Regions from separate parts of the Oerskovia enterophila genome, predicted to be linked through region 1. Evidence: predicted binding sites of a transcription regulator. Region 1 holds the regulator's gene; the other holds the start of a gene.
What was found. The regulator Rex, encoded in region 1, represses fermentation and respiration genes when NADH is low (regulators of the CRP and FNR family bind a similar motif). The targets are predictions, from matches to a motif close to CTTGTGAANNNNTTCACAAG.
Positions count from the first base shown of each region.

Region 1 (7,578 bases):
CTTGGCGTTGGTCCACTCGAACGCCGCGAACAGGACCACGGCCACCACGACCAGCACCGCGCTCGTGGTGAGCGTCAGCTTGGTGTGCAGGTTCCACTTCGAGGCGCGCCGCCGGTTGCGCATGATGTTGAGGATCACGGGGAACCCCAGCGAGCCGATGAACACGCCGATGATGATCGGCATGAGCAGCATCCAGTCGCCCACGTAGGGGGTCAGGCCCTCGGCCGTGGGGATGAAGCCCGCGTTGTTGAACGCCGAGATCCCGTAGAACAGGCCGTGCCAGGCGGCCTCGCCGAACGTCTCCTCGAGCACGATGAAGCGCGGCAGGAGCAGCAGCGCGATGAGCAGCTCGATGCTGGTCGAGGTGATGATGACGACGCGCACGAGCGAACCGACCTCGCCGAGCCGGGTCGTCTTGGTCTCCGAGGCCGTGAGCAGCTTCTGCGTCAGGCCGATGCGCCGCGAGACGGCCATGCCGAGGATCGAGGCGAGCGTCATGACGCCCAGACCACCGATCTTGATGCCCACGAGGATCACGACCTGCCCGTACGTGGACCAGTAGGTTCCCGTCGGGACGACCACGAGGCCCGTGACGCACACGGCCGACGTCGCGGTGAAGAGCGCGTCGATCAGCGGCGCCGACTTCCCGGACGTCGTGGCCCAGGGGGCCATGAGGAGCAGCGTGAAGAGCGAGATCACCGCCGCGAAGACCGTGACCGCGAGGCGGGCCGGGGAGTGGCGGGCGAGGCGGTCGACCAGCTCTCGTCCTGCGAAGAAGCGCCCGGAAACCCCCTGGGGCATCGGTCCTCCGTCTCGCTGTCCGTGCGTCCTCGTCCGGGTGGACGGGTGGCGGGGGAGGCCCTTGCGGGGTCGTCCGGTCGCCGTGCGTGCCGATGTGTCGCCCAACTCTGCCACAGGACGGCCCCTGCCCACCGGCTGAACCGCGTGGCGCCGTCGGGCCGTGCGGGCGCTACCGTGTTTCCTGCCTGCCGCCGACACCGTCGCGTGCCGCGGTACGGGCCGTGCGACGGAGCACCCGCCGTCCGGACGAGGACCACCGACCGAGGAGCGCACGTGACCGGAACCGACACCGTGCCGTTCGTCGCGCAGGTCGTGTGGAGCCCGGACCTGCTGGGGTACGACTTCGGGCACGGACACCCCATGTCCCCGACGCGTCTGGACCTGACCATGCGCCTGGTGCGCGCGCTGGGTCTGCTCGACGCCCCGGGGGTCGAGGTCGTCGGGACGTCGCCGGCCACCGACGAGGTGCTCGACCTGGTGCACGACCCGGCATACGTCGCCGCGGTGCACGCGGCCTCGGAGCAGGGGGTGGAGAACGCCGCGCTGGGGCTGGGCACCGAGGACGACCCGGTCTTCGCCGGGATGCACGAGGCCGCGGCACGCATCCTGTCCGGCTCGTACGAGGCCGCGGGCGCGGTCTGGTCGGGGCACGCGCTGCACGCCGTGAACATCGCGGGCGGCATGCACCACGCCCAGCGCGGGGCAGCGTCCGGCTTCTGCATCTACAACGACGCCGCGGCGGCGGTCCGGCGCCTCCTCGACGACGGCGCCGAGCGTGTCGCGTACGTCGACCTGGACGCGCACCACGGCGACGGCGTCGAGTCGATCTTCTGGGACGACCCGCGCGTCCTGACGGTCTCGGTCCACCAGAGCGGCGCGACGCTGTTCCCCGGCACGGGCCACGCGACGGACACGGGCGGCGCCACGGCGTCGGGTACCGCGGTCAACCTCGGCCTGCCGCGCCGGACCGACGGCTCGCGCTGGCTGCGGGCCGTCGACGCGGTGGTCCCGCCCGTCCTGCGCGCGTTCCGGCCGCAGGTGGTGGTGTCCCAGCACGGCTGCGACGCGCACGGTCACGACCCGTTGAGCGACCTCGACGTGAGCATCGACGCCCAGCGCACGGCCGTGCGCTGGATCCACGAGCTGACGCACGAGCTCGCCGAGGGGCGCTGGGTCGCCCTGGGCGGCGGGGGCTACTCGGTCACGTCGGTCGTCCCGTTCGCGTGGTCCAACGTCGTCGCGGAGGTCGTCCACGCGCCCGTGGCGCCGTCCACGCCCGTGCCGGTCGCGTGGCGCGACCACATCACCGCGGTCGCTCATCGCGAGACCGCCGCGCTCATGGGGGACGGCGAGGTCGCGTTCACGTCGTGGGGGCGGGGCTACGACCCCGAGGACGAGGTCGACCGCGCGGTCGTCGCGACGCGCAAGGCCGTGTTCCCGTTGCTGGGACTGGACGCGCACTTCGACTGAGGCGGTCCGGGGAGCCCCGGAACCGGGCGGCGGGCGAGCGCCCGCCAGGGTGTCCCGCCCCCCGCCCGACGACGTCACCCTCGCTCGATTTCTGGCGACAGGCTGGGAGCAGGTAGGCTAAGGGACGGACTTTTTCTCGTGTTGGTCGGTTCCCGATCAGCCGTGGACCACCATGATCGGGGCGATCCCGATCGCACACCGATCCAGCATTGTGAGGACCCATGGGCTCCGTCATCAAGAAGCGCCGCAAGCGTATGGCCAAGAAGAAGCACCGCAAGCTGCTTCGCAAGACGCGCCACCAGCGTCGTAACAAGAAGTAGCAGCGCGGCGCGTTCACGCGCCGGTTGCCGCAGGAGCCCGGAACCCCTCAGGGGTGCCGGGCTCTTCGCATGCCCGGGATCGTCGCGGGCTCCAGGACTGCCGCAGGCCCCGGATGGTCGGGTCCCTGCCGGCCGCCAGACCGGGGAGCAGCGGGTCAGAGGCCGGTGCGGCCCTTGAGCGAGCGCCGGATCGAGCGCATGACGAGCCCGAGGACCCAGGCCGCCCCCGCCCAGCTCGCGGTCTTGAGCCCCCGGTTCGCGACGCGTCGGCGCCGGCCGCGGAACTCGCGGATGGGCCACCCGACGTCCTTGGCGTGGCGACGCAGCCGCGTGTCCGGGTTGATCGCGCACGGGTGGCCCACGGCCTGCATCATGGTGACGTCGTTGAGCGAGTCGCCGTAGGCGTAGGAGGCCGAGAGGTCGATCCCGTGGCGCTCGGCGAGCTCGCGCACGCCCGCGGCCTTGGCCCGGCCGTGCATCATGTCGCCCACGAGGCGGCCCGTGTAGAGACCGTCCTCGTGCTCGGCGACCGTGCCGAGCGCCCCGGTGGCCCCGAGCCGCCGGGCGATGAGCTGGCCGATCTCCAGAGGGGTCGCGGACACGAGCCACACCTGGTGACCGGCCGCGATGTGCTCGTCGAGGAGCTTCTGGGTCCCGGGGAAGATCCGCAGGGACAGGACCTGGTCGTAGACCTCCTCGCCGATCGCGACGACCTCGGCGACCGAGCGGCCGGCGATGAGGTCGAGGGCCCGGGAGCGGACCTGGTCGATCTGGCGCTTGTTCTCCCCGAGCAGGAGGTACCGGGCCTGGTGGAACGCGAACGTCACGAGGTCCGGGGTGGAGAAGAAGCCGCGCTGGTACAGCGCCCGGGCCAGGTGGAACGAGCTGGCGCCCCGGATGATGGTGTTGTCGACGTCGAAGAAGGCCGCCGTCGGATGGGTGGACCCAGGTGCAGACGTCGGCATGCCGTCCACTCTATCGGCGCCCGCCGACGCCCGCCGACGACCCGCGCGCCTCAGGACGCCGGGCACCCGGACGGACCTTCTGTCCGGGATGCGTAGGCTGGGGGAGTGAGCACCGCAGAACCCGCCGCCGGACATGCCACAGGTCGAGCCGCAGGACCCGAGGCAGTGGCCGAGGCGCTCGCCCCGGCCGCCCCTCCCCGGGCCGTGCCTCCCCTGCCCCCGCGCGTCGTGCTCTACGGGCGCGACGGGTGCCACCTGTGCGACACGGCCCGCGAGATCGTCGAGGCGGTGTGCGCCGAGCAGCAGGTCACGTGGACCGAGGTCGACGTGGACGACGACCCGACCGGTGTGCTCGCGTCCGAGTACGGCGACTACGTCCCGGTCGTGACCGTGGACGGGGTCCAGCAAGGGTTCTGGCAGGTCGACGGCGCACGGCTCGCCAAGGCGCTCGCCCGGCGGCGCGTCAGCGGCTGACGTTCCGCGTTCGGGGCCAGAGCCTGAGATGATCCGAGAAAGCAGCACAGCGAGGTCGTCAACGACGACGACATGACGAGGTATGGGTGGTACGAGTGGCTGAGACCCTGGGGGACACCGGCATTCCTGGCGCGACGGTGACACGTCTGCCCGCCTATCTGCGGGCGTTGCGCGACCTGGAGGGACGCGGCGTGGAGACCACGTCGTCGACCGAGCTCGCCGAGCTGGCCGGGGTCGGTTCCGCACAGCTCCGCAAGGACCTGTCGTTCCTCGGGTCGTACGGGACGCGCGGCGTGGGGTACGTGGTGGACTCGCTCGCGACCTACATCACGTCGGCGCTGGGCGTGACCGACGAGCACCGGATCGCCATCATCGGTATCGGTAGCCTGGGCCACGCGCTCGCGAACTACTCGGGCTACGGGACCCGCGGCTTCGAGGTAGCGGCCCTGCTCGACGCGTCGCCCTCGGTCGTGGGCACCGAGGCGGCGGGCCTCGTGGTCGAGCACGTAGACGCGCTCGAGGAGGTCATCGCCCGCGAGAACGTCACGATCGTCGTCCTGGCCACGCCCGCGCACGTCGCGCAGGACGTCGCCGAGCGCGTCGTCGAGGCAGGGGTCCGCGAGATCCTCAACTTCGCGCCTCGCGCCCTCCAGCTGCCCGACGACGTGATCGTGCGGTCCGTCGACGTGGGCAGCGAGCTGCAGATCCTGGCCTTCCACGCGCAGGCACGAGCACTCGCGAACCGTCCCCCGGGCGAGCCCGCTCCGGACGAGGACGACGACGAGGGCGCCGGAGCCTAGGGCACCCCGACGGGCGGCGAGCCGACCGCGCGGGCACCTCCCGCCGTCGGGCCCCGTGCGCACCTCGCCCGGACAGCACAGGAGCCGGCGACCCGTGACGGGTCGCCGGCTCCTGGCGTACCGGCCGCGTCAGGACGCGGGGGCCGGTCGGGGGCGAGAGGCTCAGGCCTGCTTGATCGCCGAGAGGTCGAGCGCGATCTTGATCTTGTCGCCGACGAGCACGCCACCGGCCTCGAGGGCCACGTTCCAGGTCAGGCCGAACTCCTTGCGGGAGATCTCGGTCTCGGCCTCGAACCCGGCGCGCGAGTTGCCGTAGGCGTCGACGGCGGTGCCCGTGAACTCGGTCTCGAGCTTGACCGGCTTGGTCACGCCGTTGATGGTCAGGTCGCCCGCGATGACGAAGTCGTCGTCGTCGGCCTCGACGGCGGTCGAGACGAAGTTCCAGGTCGGGTTCTTCTCGGCGTCCCAGAAGTCGGCCGACTGGAGGTGGCCGTCGCGGCCCGCGTCACCCGTGTTGACCGACTTGGCGTCGATCGCGGCGACCACGTTGGAGGACTCGACGTCGTCACCGATGGTGATGTTGCCGTCGGCGATCGCGAGCGAGCCGCGGACCTTGGAGATGCCTGCGTGGCGGACCGTGAAGGTCGCCTGCGAGTGCGAGGGGTCGATCGCGTAGGTGCCTGCGGTCAGTCCGGAAGGAAGGTTCGTGGCCATGGGTGTCTCCTGAGAGGTCGAGTTGCGTTGCGTCAGGCGCGCCGTCGACGTGCCATTAGTTGAAGATTCAACTTCATACGAACGCATCAACGCAAGCCCACCGCCCTCTATTCCCCGAGGAGGGCACGAGTTCTCCCTGGACCGGCCACCACCCCCGACGATGGGAGAATGGGGCCGTTGTTCACACGGAGGGGGCGTGACGGATGAAGGAAGAGATGACGGCTCAGCAGGACCAGCACGCCACCACGGTGCACGACACCTCCTGGCTCGACGACGACCAGCAGCGCTACTGGCGCTCGTTCCTCGACGGCTCGGCGCGGTTCGTCGAAGCCCTCAGCAGGGAGCACGAGGACCTCTCGAGCCTGACCCTCGGTGAGTACGAGCTCCTGGTCCGTCTGTCCGAGGCGGCCGACCACACCCTGCGCATGTCCGCGCTGGCCGACGGCCTGGCCCGCTCCCGCAGCCGCGTGACCCACACGGTCCACCGCATGGAGCAGCGCGGGCTCGTGCGTCGCGCCGCGAGCGTGGGTGACGGACGAGGTGTGAACTGCGTCATGACGGAGGCGGGGTACGCCGAGCTCGTCGCGTCGGCCCCGGGCCACGTGACCGCGGTCCGTCGCTACCTGGTCGACGTCCTGACCCCGGCGCAGCTGCGCAACCTCGGCGAGGCCATGGAAGCGGTCGCCGAGGCGTGCCGGGTCGTGGAGCCGCACGAGCAGTAGCCAAGACCCAGGCGCGCCGGGCGGCGAGGTGTGGCCCGGAGCACCCCGGGCACGTGCACCGCGCGGGCCAGATCTTTGGGAGACTGGTCGGCATGGTTGCAACCACGGTCCACCTCATGCGTCACGGTGAAGTCTTCAACCCGGACGGCATCCTCTACGGGCGAATCCCCGGGTACCACCTCTCCGAGCTCGGGCACACCATGGCGCGTCGCGTCGCGGGGCACCTGTCGGGCAAGCCCGCGGAAGGCGCACCCGCACTGCCCGACGACGGCGCGCACGAGCCCTTCGACGTCGCCCTGGTCATCGCGTCCCCGCTCCAGCGCGCGCAGGAGACCGCGACGCCCGTCGCCGAGGCCTTCGGCCTGCCGCTCGGGACCGACGAGCGGCTCATCGAGGCGGGCAACCACTTCGAGGGGATGAAGTTCGGCGTGGGCGACGGCTCGCTGCGCCACCCCGGGCACTGGCCCTACCTCTGGAACCCGCTGCGCCCGTCCTGGGGCGAGCCCTACAAGGAGCAGGTCGCGCGCATGCACGCCGCGATCCACGACGCCCGCGCGCAGGCCGAGGGGCGCGAGGTCGTGCTCGTGAGCCACCAGCTCCCCATCTGGATCTCGCGGCTGGCGTTCGAGGGCAAGCGCCTGTGGCACGACCCGCGCAACCGTCAGTGCTCGCTCGCGTCCCTCACCTCGTTGCGCTTCGACGGCGACCGCCTCGTCGGGATCCACTACACCGAGCCGGTCGCGGACCTGCTGCCGGGGGCCGCGAAGGTCTCCGGAGCGTGACCCACCAGGGGTTTCTCAGGTTGTGCCCAGGCAGGTGGGAGACAGTGCTGCCATGATCCACCCCTTCCGTGCCCGGCACGGTCGCGCGCCCGCACCCGGGCGTCGCACCGCCGGTCGTCCTGCTCTCGTCCCCGTCGCGATCGTCTCGCTCGGCCTGGTCCTCACGGGCTGCGCCCAGGAGTCGGGCGCCACGAGCCCCGACGACGTCGTGGGTCAGGGCTACGTCTCGGGCGACGGCTCGGTCAAGACGTGGGACGTGTCGGACCGTGACGACCCCGTCGTCCTGACCGGCACGGACTTCGAGGGCAACGCGATCGACACGAGCGAGTGGGCCGGCGACGTCGTCGTGCTCAACACCTGGTACGCGTCGTGCGCGCCGTGCCGGGCCGAGGCGCCGGACCTGGTCGCGCTCGCGAACGACCGCGCGGACCAGGGGGTGCGCCTGCTCGGGATCAACAGCACCGACGACGCGGGCGCCGCGCTCGCGTTCGAGCGCACGTTCGAGGTGCCCTACCCCTCGATCGAGGACA
Region 1 is NZ_JBIVFZ010000001.1:204,299-211,876, forward strand. It holds gene ACIPWA_RS00840 (TrkH family potassium uptake protein) at 1-801, opposite strand, end outside; gene ACIPWA_RS00845 (acetoin utilization protein AcuC) at 1,075-2,271, shown strand; gene ACIPWA_RS00850 (30S ribosomal protein bS22) at 2,493-2,591, shown strand; gene ACIPWA_RS00855 (HAD family hydrolase) at 2,747-3,556, opposite strand; gene ACIPWA_RS00860 (glutaredoxin family protein) at 3,662-4,030, shown strand; gene ACIPWA_RS00865 (redox-sensing transcriptional repressor Rex) at 4,126-4,830, shown strand; gene ACIPWA_RS00870 (YceI family protein) at 4,993-5,544, opposite strand; gene ACIPWA_RS00875 (MarR family winged helix-turn-helix transcriptional regulator) at 5,760-6,266, shown strand; gene ACIPWA_RS00880 (histidine phosphatase family protein) at 6,359-7,048, shown strand; gene ACIPWA_RS00885 (TlpA family protein disulfide reductase) at 7,101-7,578, shown strand, end outside.

Region 2 (7,578 bases), on a different contig from region 1:
AGGGCTTCGACCCGCGCAAGGCCAACCAGTTCACCGAGCGCGTGCTCCAGCCGCAGGCGCAGTGGGGCGACGACCAGCGGCTCGTGCTCTCCTACCGCTGCACAAACTCGGGCATGACGCTCGCGGTCGCCGCGGACGACGACCTGGTGACCGAGAACACCTACGACGTGCGCACCCAGGTGGACGAGGACCTGGCCAAGCACGTCTACCGGATCCAGGCCGAGCCGGGCAAGCCCGTGCGTCTGACCAAGACCGTGGCCTACCACACGTCGCGTGGCGTGCCAGCGATCGAGCTCATCGACCGCTGCCGTCGCACGCTCGACCGCGTGCGCGAGGAGGGCATCGCGTTCCAGCACGCCGAGCAGCGTGAGTGGCTCGACGAGTTCTGGGCGCGCTCGGACGTCGAGATCCCCGGGCAGCCCGAGGTGCAGCAGGCCGTGCGCTGGAACATCTACCAGCTCGCCCAGGCCACGGCCCGCGCCGAGGGCAACGGCGTGCCCGCCAAGGGGCTCACGGGCTCCGGGTACGGCGGGCACTACTTCTGGGACACCGAGATCTACGTGCTCCCGTTCCTGACGTACACGAGCCCGCGGTACGCGCGCAACGCGCTGCGCTTCCGCTACCAGATGCTCGACGCCGCCCGCCGTCGCGCGGGCCAGCTCTCGCAGCAGGGCGCGCTGTTCCCGTGGCGCACGATCAACGGCGAGGAGGCCTCGGCGTACTACGCCGCGGGCACCGCGCAGTACCACATCGACGCCGACGTGACCTATGCCGTCATGCAGTACGTGCGGGCCTCGGGCGACCTCGACTTCCTCGAGCGCGAGGGCGTCGACATCCTCGTCGAGACCGCGCGCATGTGGGCCGACCTGGGGTTCTGGCGGGTCAACGGCGACGACTACTTCCACATCCACGGGGTCACGGGACCCGACGAGTACACGACGGTCGTCAACGACAACCTCTTCACCAACGTCATGGCCCGCTTCAACCTGCGGGTCGCCGCGGAGACGCTCGAGACCATGCGGCGCGACGCCCCGCACGAGTACCAGGCGCTGGCGATCCGGCTCGGGGTGAGCGAGGAGGAGACCGCCGAGTGGGAGCGGGCCGCCAAGCACATGTCGATCCCGTTCGCCGAGCACCTGGGCATCCACCCGCAGGACTCGCACTTCCTCGAGCGGGAGATCTGGGACCTCGCGGGCACCCCGGCGGACAAGCGACCGCTGCTGCTGCACTACCACCCGCTCGTGATCTACCGCTACCAGGTCCTCAAGCAGGCCGACGTGGTGCTCGCGCTGTTCCTCCAGGGGGCCGAGTTCACGCCCGAGGAGAAGCTCGCCGACTTCGAGTACTACGACCCGTTGACCACGGGCGACTCGACCTTGTCGGGTGTCGTCCAGTCGATCATCGCGGCCGAGGTCGGGTACCACGAGCTCGCGCTCGAGTACTTCACGTCGTCGCTGCTCGTCGACCTCGAGAACCGGCACGCGAACGCGGCCGACGGCGTGCACGTCGCCTCGGCGGGCGGCACCTGGTCGGCGCTCGCGTTCGGGTTCGGCGGGATGCGCGACGACTGCGGGCGCATCAGCTTCGACCCGCGCCTGCCCCAGGAGTGGGAGTCCCTGACGTTCCGGGTCACGCTGCGCGGCTCCCGGCTCAAGGTCACGGTCACGGTCGACGCGATCGAGCTCGTGTGCGAGACGGGTGAGGGAGCGGACGTGCTCGTGCGGGGCGAGGCCGTGCACGTCGGTGCGGGCGAGACCGTCACGGTCGCGCTCGACGGCCAGGGGCCCGTGCTCCACGGCACCCCGAGCCTGCGCGACCTGACGGGCAACCGCCGCGAGGACGGGACGCTCATCACGGCCCAGGTGCCGCACTCGTAGCACGGGTCGGCCGGCGCGGCCGTCACCGACCGACCGCAGACGCCGAGAGGGCGGGTCCACCTGGACCCGCCCTCTCGGCGTCGGTGCTCGTACGTCAGCCGAGCTGCTCCCGCAGGAAGCGGTAGTGGATCGCGGCCATGTGCGCGGCCTGCGCGTTGTTGGCCGCGCCGCCGTGCCCGCCCTCGACGTTCTCGTAGTACGTCACGTCCTTGCCGGCCGCGAGCATCTTCGCGGCGAGCTTGCGCGCGTGCCCGGGGTGCACGCGGTCGTCCTTGGTCGACGTCGTGAAGAGCACGGGCGGGTACTCGCGCTCGGCGTCGAACAGGTGGTACGGCGAGAACGTCCTGATGAACTCCCACTGCGCGGGGTCGTCGGGGTCACCGTACTCGGCGGCCCAGGACGCGCCCGCGAGCAGGTGCGTGTAGCGCAGCATGTCGAGCAGCGGGACGCCCACGATCACGGCGCCGAAGAGCTCGGGGTACTGCGTGAGCATGTTGCCCGCCAGGAGCCCCCCGTTGCTGCGTCCTTCCAAGCCCAGGTGCTCGGGGGTCGTGATCCCGCGGGCGACGAGGTCGCGCGCGACGGCCGCGAAGTCCTCGTACGCCTTGTGGCGCTTGGCCTTGAGGGCCGCCTGGTGCCAGGCCGGTCCGTACTCGCCGCCGCCGCGGATGTTCGCGACGACGTAGACGCCGCCGTCCGCGAGCCAGGCGCGGCCCAGCGTCCCGGAGTAGCCCGGGGTCAGGGAGACCTCGAAGCCGCCGTACCCGTAGAGCAGCGTGGGGGCCGCGCCCGGGCGTGGGCCGGTCGCGGCGGTCGCCCCGTCAGCGGCCTCGGGGGCGTCGCTCGAGCCTGCACCGACCCCGGGCCGGACGAGGTCCTCGCGCCCGACGACGAAGTACGGGACGCGCGTGCCGTCGTCGGACACCGCGAAGTGCTGGTCGATGACCAGGCCCTGCGCGTCGAAGAACGCCGGGCTCGACTTGAGGACCTCGGGGGCGGTGCCCGCACCCACGCTCAGGAGCGAGAGCGTCGAGGGCGTGAGGTAGTCGGTCGTGACGAGCCAGACGTCGTCGCTCTCCTCGGAGTCGACCGCGCCCACGACGACGGTGCCGATCGTGGGCAGGCCCGGCAGCTCGCTGCGAGCCCAGGGGACGTCCGGGCCCTCGGCGGGAGGCGGCGGGGTCAGCACGTGCAGGCGGTTCTTGACGTCCTCGAGGACGTTGACCACGAGGTGGTGCGCGGTCCACGTGGCGCCTGCGAGCGACGTGGAGGGCGTGGGCTCGAACAGGACCGTGAAGCCGCGTGCCCCTGCGAGGAAGTCCTCGAAGCGCGTCGCGAGCAGCGAGCCGGCCAGGTAGGTGGCGCCGTCGACCGTCCAGTCGTCGCGGAGCTCGACGAGCATCCACTCGCGCTTGACGCCGACCTCGGCCGAGCGCGGGACGTCGATCTTGACGAGCTTCTCGTCAGGGGTGCCCGCGTCCTGGACGAGGTACGTCTCGCTGTCGTAGAAGGCGATCGAGCGGCCCACGAAGTCGCGCTCGAAGCCGGGGGAGTGCGTGCGCCAGCCCATGATGTACATGTCCTCGGGCTCGCCCTCGTGCACGACGGTGGCCTCGGTCACGGGCGTGCCGCGGTGCCAGCGCTTGATGATCCGCGGGTATCCCGACGGGGTCATGGAGCCGGGGCCGAAGTCGGTGTAGACGTAGACCGTGTCCGCGTCGATCCAGCCGAGCCCGCCCTTGGACTCCTCGCGCAGGAACCCGCCGTCCTCGGGGGAGACGAAGGTCTTGGTCACGAGGTCGAACTCGCGCGTGACGTCGGCGTCGGAGCCGCCGGGGGACAGGTCGATCAGGGCGTGGCGCCACTCCTGGCCGGGCTCGGGCCGCAGCACGCTCGCGCCGTGCCAGACCCAGCTCTGGTCCTCGGCCTCGCCCAGCGCGTCGAGGTCGAGCACGAGCTCCCACGCGGGGTGGTCGGTGCGGTAGGAGTCGAGCGTCGTGCGGCGCCAGACGCCTCGCTCGTGCTGCGCGTCGCGCCAGAAGTTGTAGTAGTGCTCGCCGATCCGGGACACGTCGGGGATCTTGTCGTCGGAGTCGAGGACCTCGCGGATCGCCTGCTCGGTCGCGGCGAACTCGGTCGTGGCCTCGATGGTCGCGGCGGTCTCGGCGTTGCGGCCCTGGACCCAGGTCATGGCCTCGCGGCCCTCGACCTCCTCGAGCCACAGGTACGGGTCGTGCGGCGTGGTCGGCTGTGCGGTGGGCGTGTCGGTCACGGCGTTCTCAGCACTCATGCGAACACCCTAGGCGACCGGCCCGACGGGTCGTCCCGGCCCGGCCGCCCCGAGAGCGGACGGTCGGCTGTGGTCCACGACACATCCGCGGGGCGCTCTTGCATCTATCCGTACCTTGTGAAAGTATTCACAAGCAAGGGAAAGACACCACGCAGACCCGGCCGCTCGGGTCACTGGAGGAGCTACCAACGTGAGCAGCACGAGCAAGGCCCTCGCCGGAGTCACCGAGATCGACGCCCTCGTCGACCGGGGCCTCAAGGCGCTCAAGCAGTACGACGCCTTCACCCAGGAGGACATCGACCGCATCGTGAAGAAGGCGTCCGTCGCGGCCCTCCACGAGCACGGCCGCCTCGCGCAGCTCGCGGTCGAGGAGACCGGGCGCGGAGTCTTCGAGGACAAGGCCACCAAGAACATCTTCGCGTGCGAGCATGTGCCGAACTCGATGGCCAACCTCAAGACGGTCGGCGTGATCGGCCGCGACGACCTCACGGGCATCGTCGAGATCGCCGAGCCGGTCGGCGTGGTCGCGGGCATCACCCCGGTGACGAACCCGACCTCGACCGCGATCTTCAAGGCCCTCATCGCGCTCAAGACGCGCAACCCCATCATCTTCGCGTTCCACCCCAGCGCCCAGAAGTGCTCGGTCGCCGCAGCCCGCATCGTGCGGGACGCCGCGGTCGCCGAGGGCGCCCCCGTGGACTGCATCCAGTGGGTCGAGCAGCCCTCGCTCGAGGCCACCTCGGCCCTCATGAACAACGACGGCGTCTCGCTCATCCTCGCCACGGGCGGCAACGCGATGGTCCGCGCGGCCTACTCGGCGGGCAAGCCCGCCCTGGGCGTCGGCGCGGGCAACGTCCCGGCCTACATCGAGAAGAGCGCCAAGCTCGGCCGCGCGGTCAACGACGTGGTCCTGTCCAAGGGCTTCGACAACGGCATGGTGTGCGCCTCGGAGCAGGCCGTCATCCTGGACACCGAGATCTACGACGAGGCCCTGGCCGAGTTCGCCCACATGCACGCCTACCTCGCGACCCCCGAGGAGAAGGCCAAGCTCGAGCGCTTCATCTTCGGCGTCGAGGCCGGCGGCGCGAACTGCGCGGGAGCCAAGCTCAACGCCTCGATCGTGGGCAAGAGCCCCCAGTGGATCGCCGAGCAGGCCGGCTTCACCGTCCCGGACGGCACCTCGATCATCCTCGCCGAGTGCGCCGAGGTCGGCCCCGCCGAGCCCCTGACGCGCGAGAAGCTCAGCCCCGTCCTCGCGGTGCTGCGCGCCCAGTCGACCGACCACGGCATCTCGCTCGCCGAGCAGATGGTCGAGTTCGACGGCCTGGGTCACTCGGGTGCGATCCACACCGAGGACAAGGACATCGCGGAGGAGTTCGGCCAGCGCGTCAAGGCCGTCCGCATCCTGTGGAACCAGCCGTCGGCCCTCGGCGGCATCGGCGACATCTACAACGCGCTGATCCCGTCGCTGACCCTCGGGTGCGGCTCGTACGGGCACAACTCGGTGTCGAACAACGTGTCGGCGGTCAACCTCATCAACGTCAAGCGGATCGGACGCCGGAACAACAACATGCAGTGGTTCAAGATCCCGCCGAAGACCTACTTCGAGCCGAACTCGATCCAGTACCTGGCCCAGATGCCCGACGTCGAGCGCGTCACCATCGTCACGGACAAGGTCATGAGCCAGATCGGGATCGTGGACAAGGTCCTCGACGTCCTGGGTCGCCGCCCCAACAAGGTCTCGATCCAGATCATGGACCAGGTCGAGCCCGAGCCGAGCGTCGAGACGGTCGAGAAGGGCGCGGAGATGATGCGCGACTTCAAGCCCGACACGATCGTCGCGATCGGCGGCGGGTCGCCCATGGACGCGGCCAAGGTCATGTGGCTCAAGTACGAGCACCCGGAGATGGCGTTCTCGGACCTGCGCGAGAAGTTCTTCGACGTCCGCAAGCGCGCGTTCAAGTTCCCCACGCTCGGTGACCTGGCCAAGCTGGTCTGCATCCCGACCTCGTCGGGCACGGGCTCGGAGGTCACGCCGTTCGCGGTCATCACGGACCACGCGACCGGGTACAAGTACCCCCTCGCCGACTACGCGCTGACCCCGTCGGTCGCGATCATCGACCCGGTCCTGACCGCGACCATGCCGGCCAAGCTCGCGGCCGACTCGGGCTTCGACGCCCTGACGCACGCGACCGAGGCCTACGTGTCGGTCTACGCGAACGACTTCACGGACGGCCTGGCGCTGCACGCGATCAAGCTGGTCTTCGAGCACATCGAGGCCTCGGTCACGCAGGGGGCGGCCGCCCCCGAGGCCCGCGAGAAGATGCACAACGCGGCCACGATCGCCGGCATGGCGTTCGGCAGCGCGTTCCTCGGGATCGTCCACGCGATGGCCCACACGGTCGGCTCGTCGTTCGGCCTGGTCCACGGCCGCACGAACGCGATCTTCCTGCCGCACGCGATCCGCTACAACGGGCAGATCCCGACCAAGGTCACGGGCTGGCCCAAGGCCGAGAAGTACATCGCGCACGAGCGCTACCAGCAGATCGCCAAGCACCTGGGGCTGCCGGCCTCGACGCCCGAGCAGGCCGTCGAGTCGTACGCCCGGGCCGTGGAGGAGCTGCGGGCCAAGGTCGGGATCGAGCACTCGTTCAAGGAGCAGGGTGTCTCGGAGCGCGAGTTCATCGGGGGGCTCGACGCCCTGGCGATGCGGGCCTACGAGGACCAGTGCGCCCCGGCCAACCCTCGCCTGCCGATGCTCGAGGACATGAAGGACATCATGGTCGCGGCCTACTACGGCACGAGCCGCGAAGAGGTCCGTGCCGAGCGCAAGGCCACCGAGGAGGCGCTCGCGCTCGCCGCGGCCGCCGAGACCTCGGAGTGATCTGGGCACCGGCGTCCGGGGAGCAGCCCGGACGCCGGTAGCCCGACGTCGACCCGAGCGGTACGGGTCACGGTCGGGTGGCGCGTCCTGCCGGGTGGCGCCACCCACCCGGGACCGAGGCTTCCCCCCTTGGCCTCTGTCCCGCACGCAGCGCCCCGCGTCCTCCAGCGCGGGGCGCTGCTCTGCGTGGTGGGCCCGACGGCGCCGGGTGCCCTCCGCGGCTCCCGCGCCCGGGAGGGGGCCGGGGGAGTGACCGCCCGACGGCGCAGCGACCCCCTGCGGTGCACGCGCCTCGCGTGGTGGGCGAGCACGACGGACTCCTGACGGTGCAGCCCGTCCCGTGCGGCGGGCACCGCGAGTGGTGGGCGGGCAACGACGGGCTCCCGACGCCGCAGCCCGTCCCGTGCGGCGGGCACCGCGCGTGGTGGGCGGGCACAGCGTGGCGGGTGACGTCGTCGGGCAGGACGCGCAGGCCCGAGCGGGTGTGGGCGGTCCACGCGATGATGGGGACGTGAACGACGCCACCC
Region 2 is NZ_JBIVFZ010000002.1:45,215-52,792, reverse strand. It holds gene ACIPWA_RS04960 (glycoside hydrolase family 65 protein) at 1-1,877, shown strand, start outside; gene ACIPWA_RS04955 (prolyl oligopeptidase family serine peptidase) at 1,972-4,167, opposite strand; gene adhE (bifunctional acetaldehyde-CoA/alcohol dehydrogenase) at 4,358-7,051, shown strand; gene ligA (NAD-dependent DNA ligase LigA) at 7,563-7,578, shown strand, end outside.
Region 2: the regulator Rex is predicted to act here: its motif matches at 4,282-4,301, upstream of adhE (bifunctional acetaldehyde-CoA/alcohol dehydrogenase).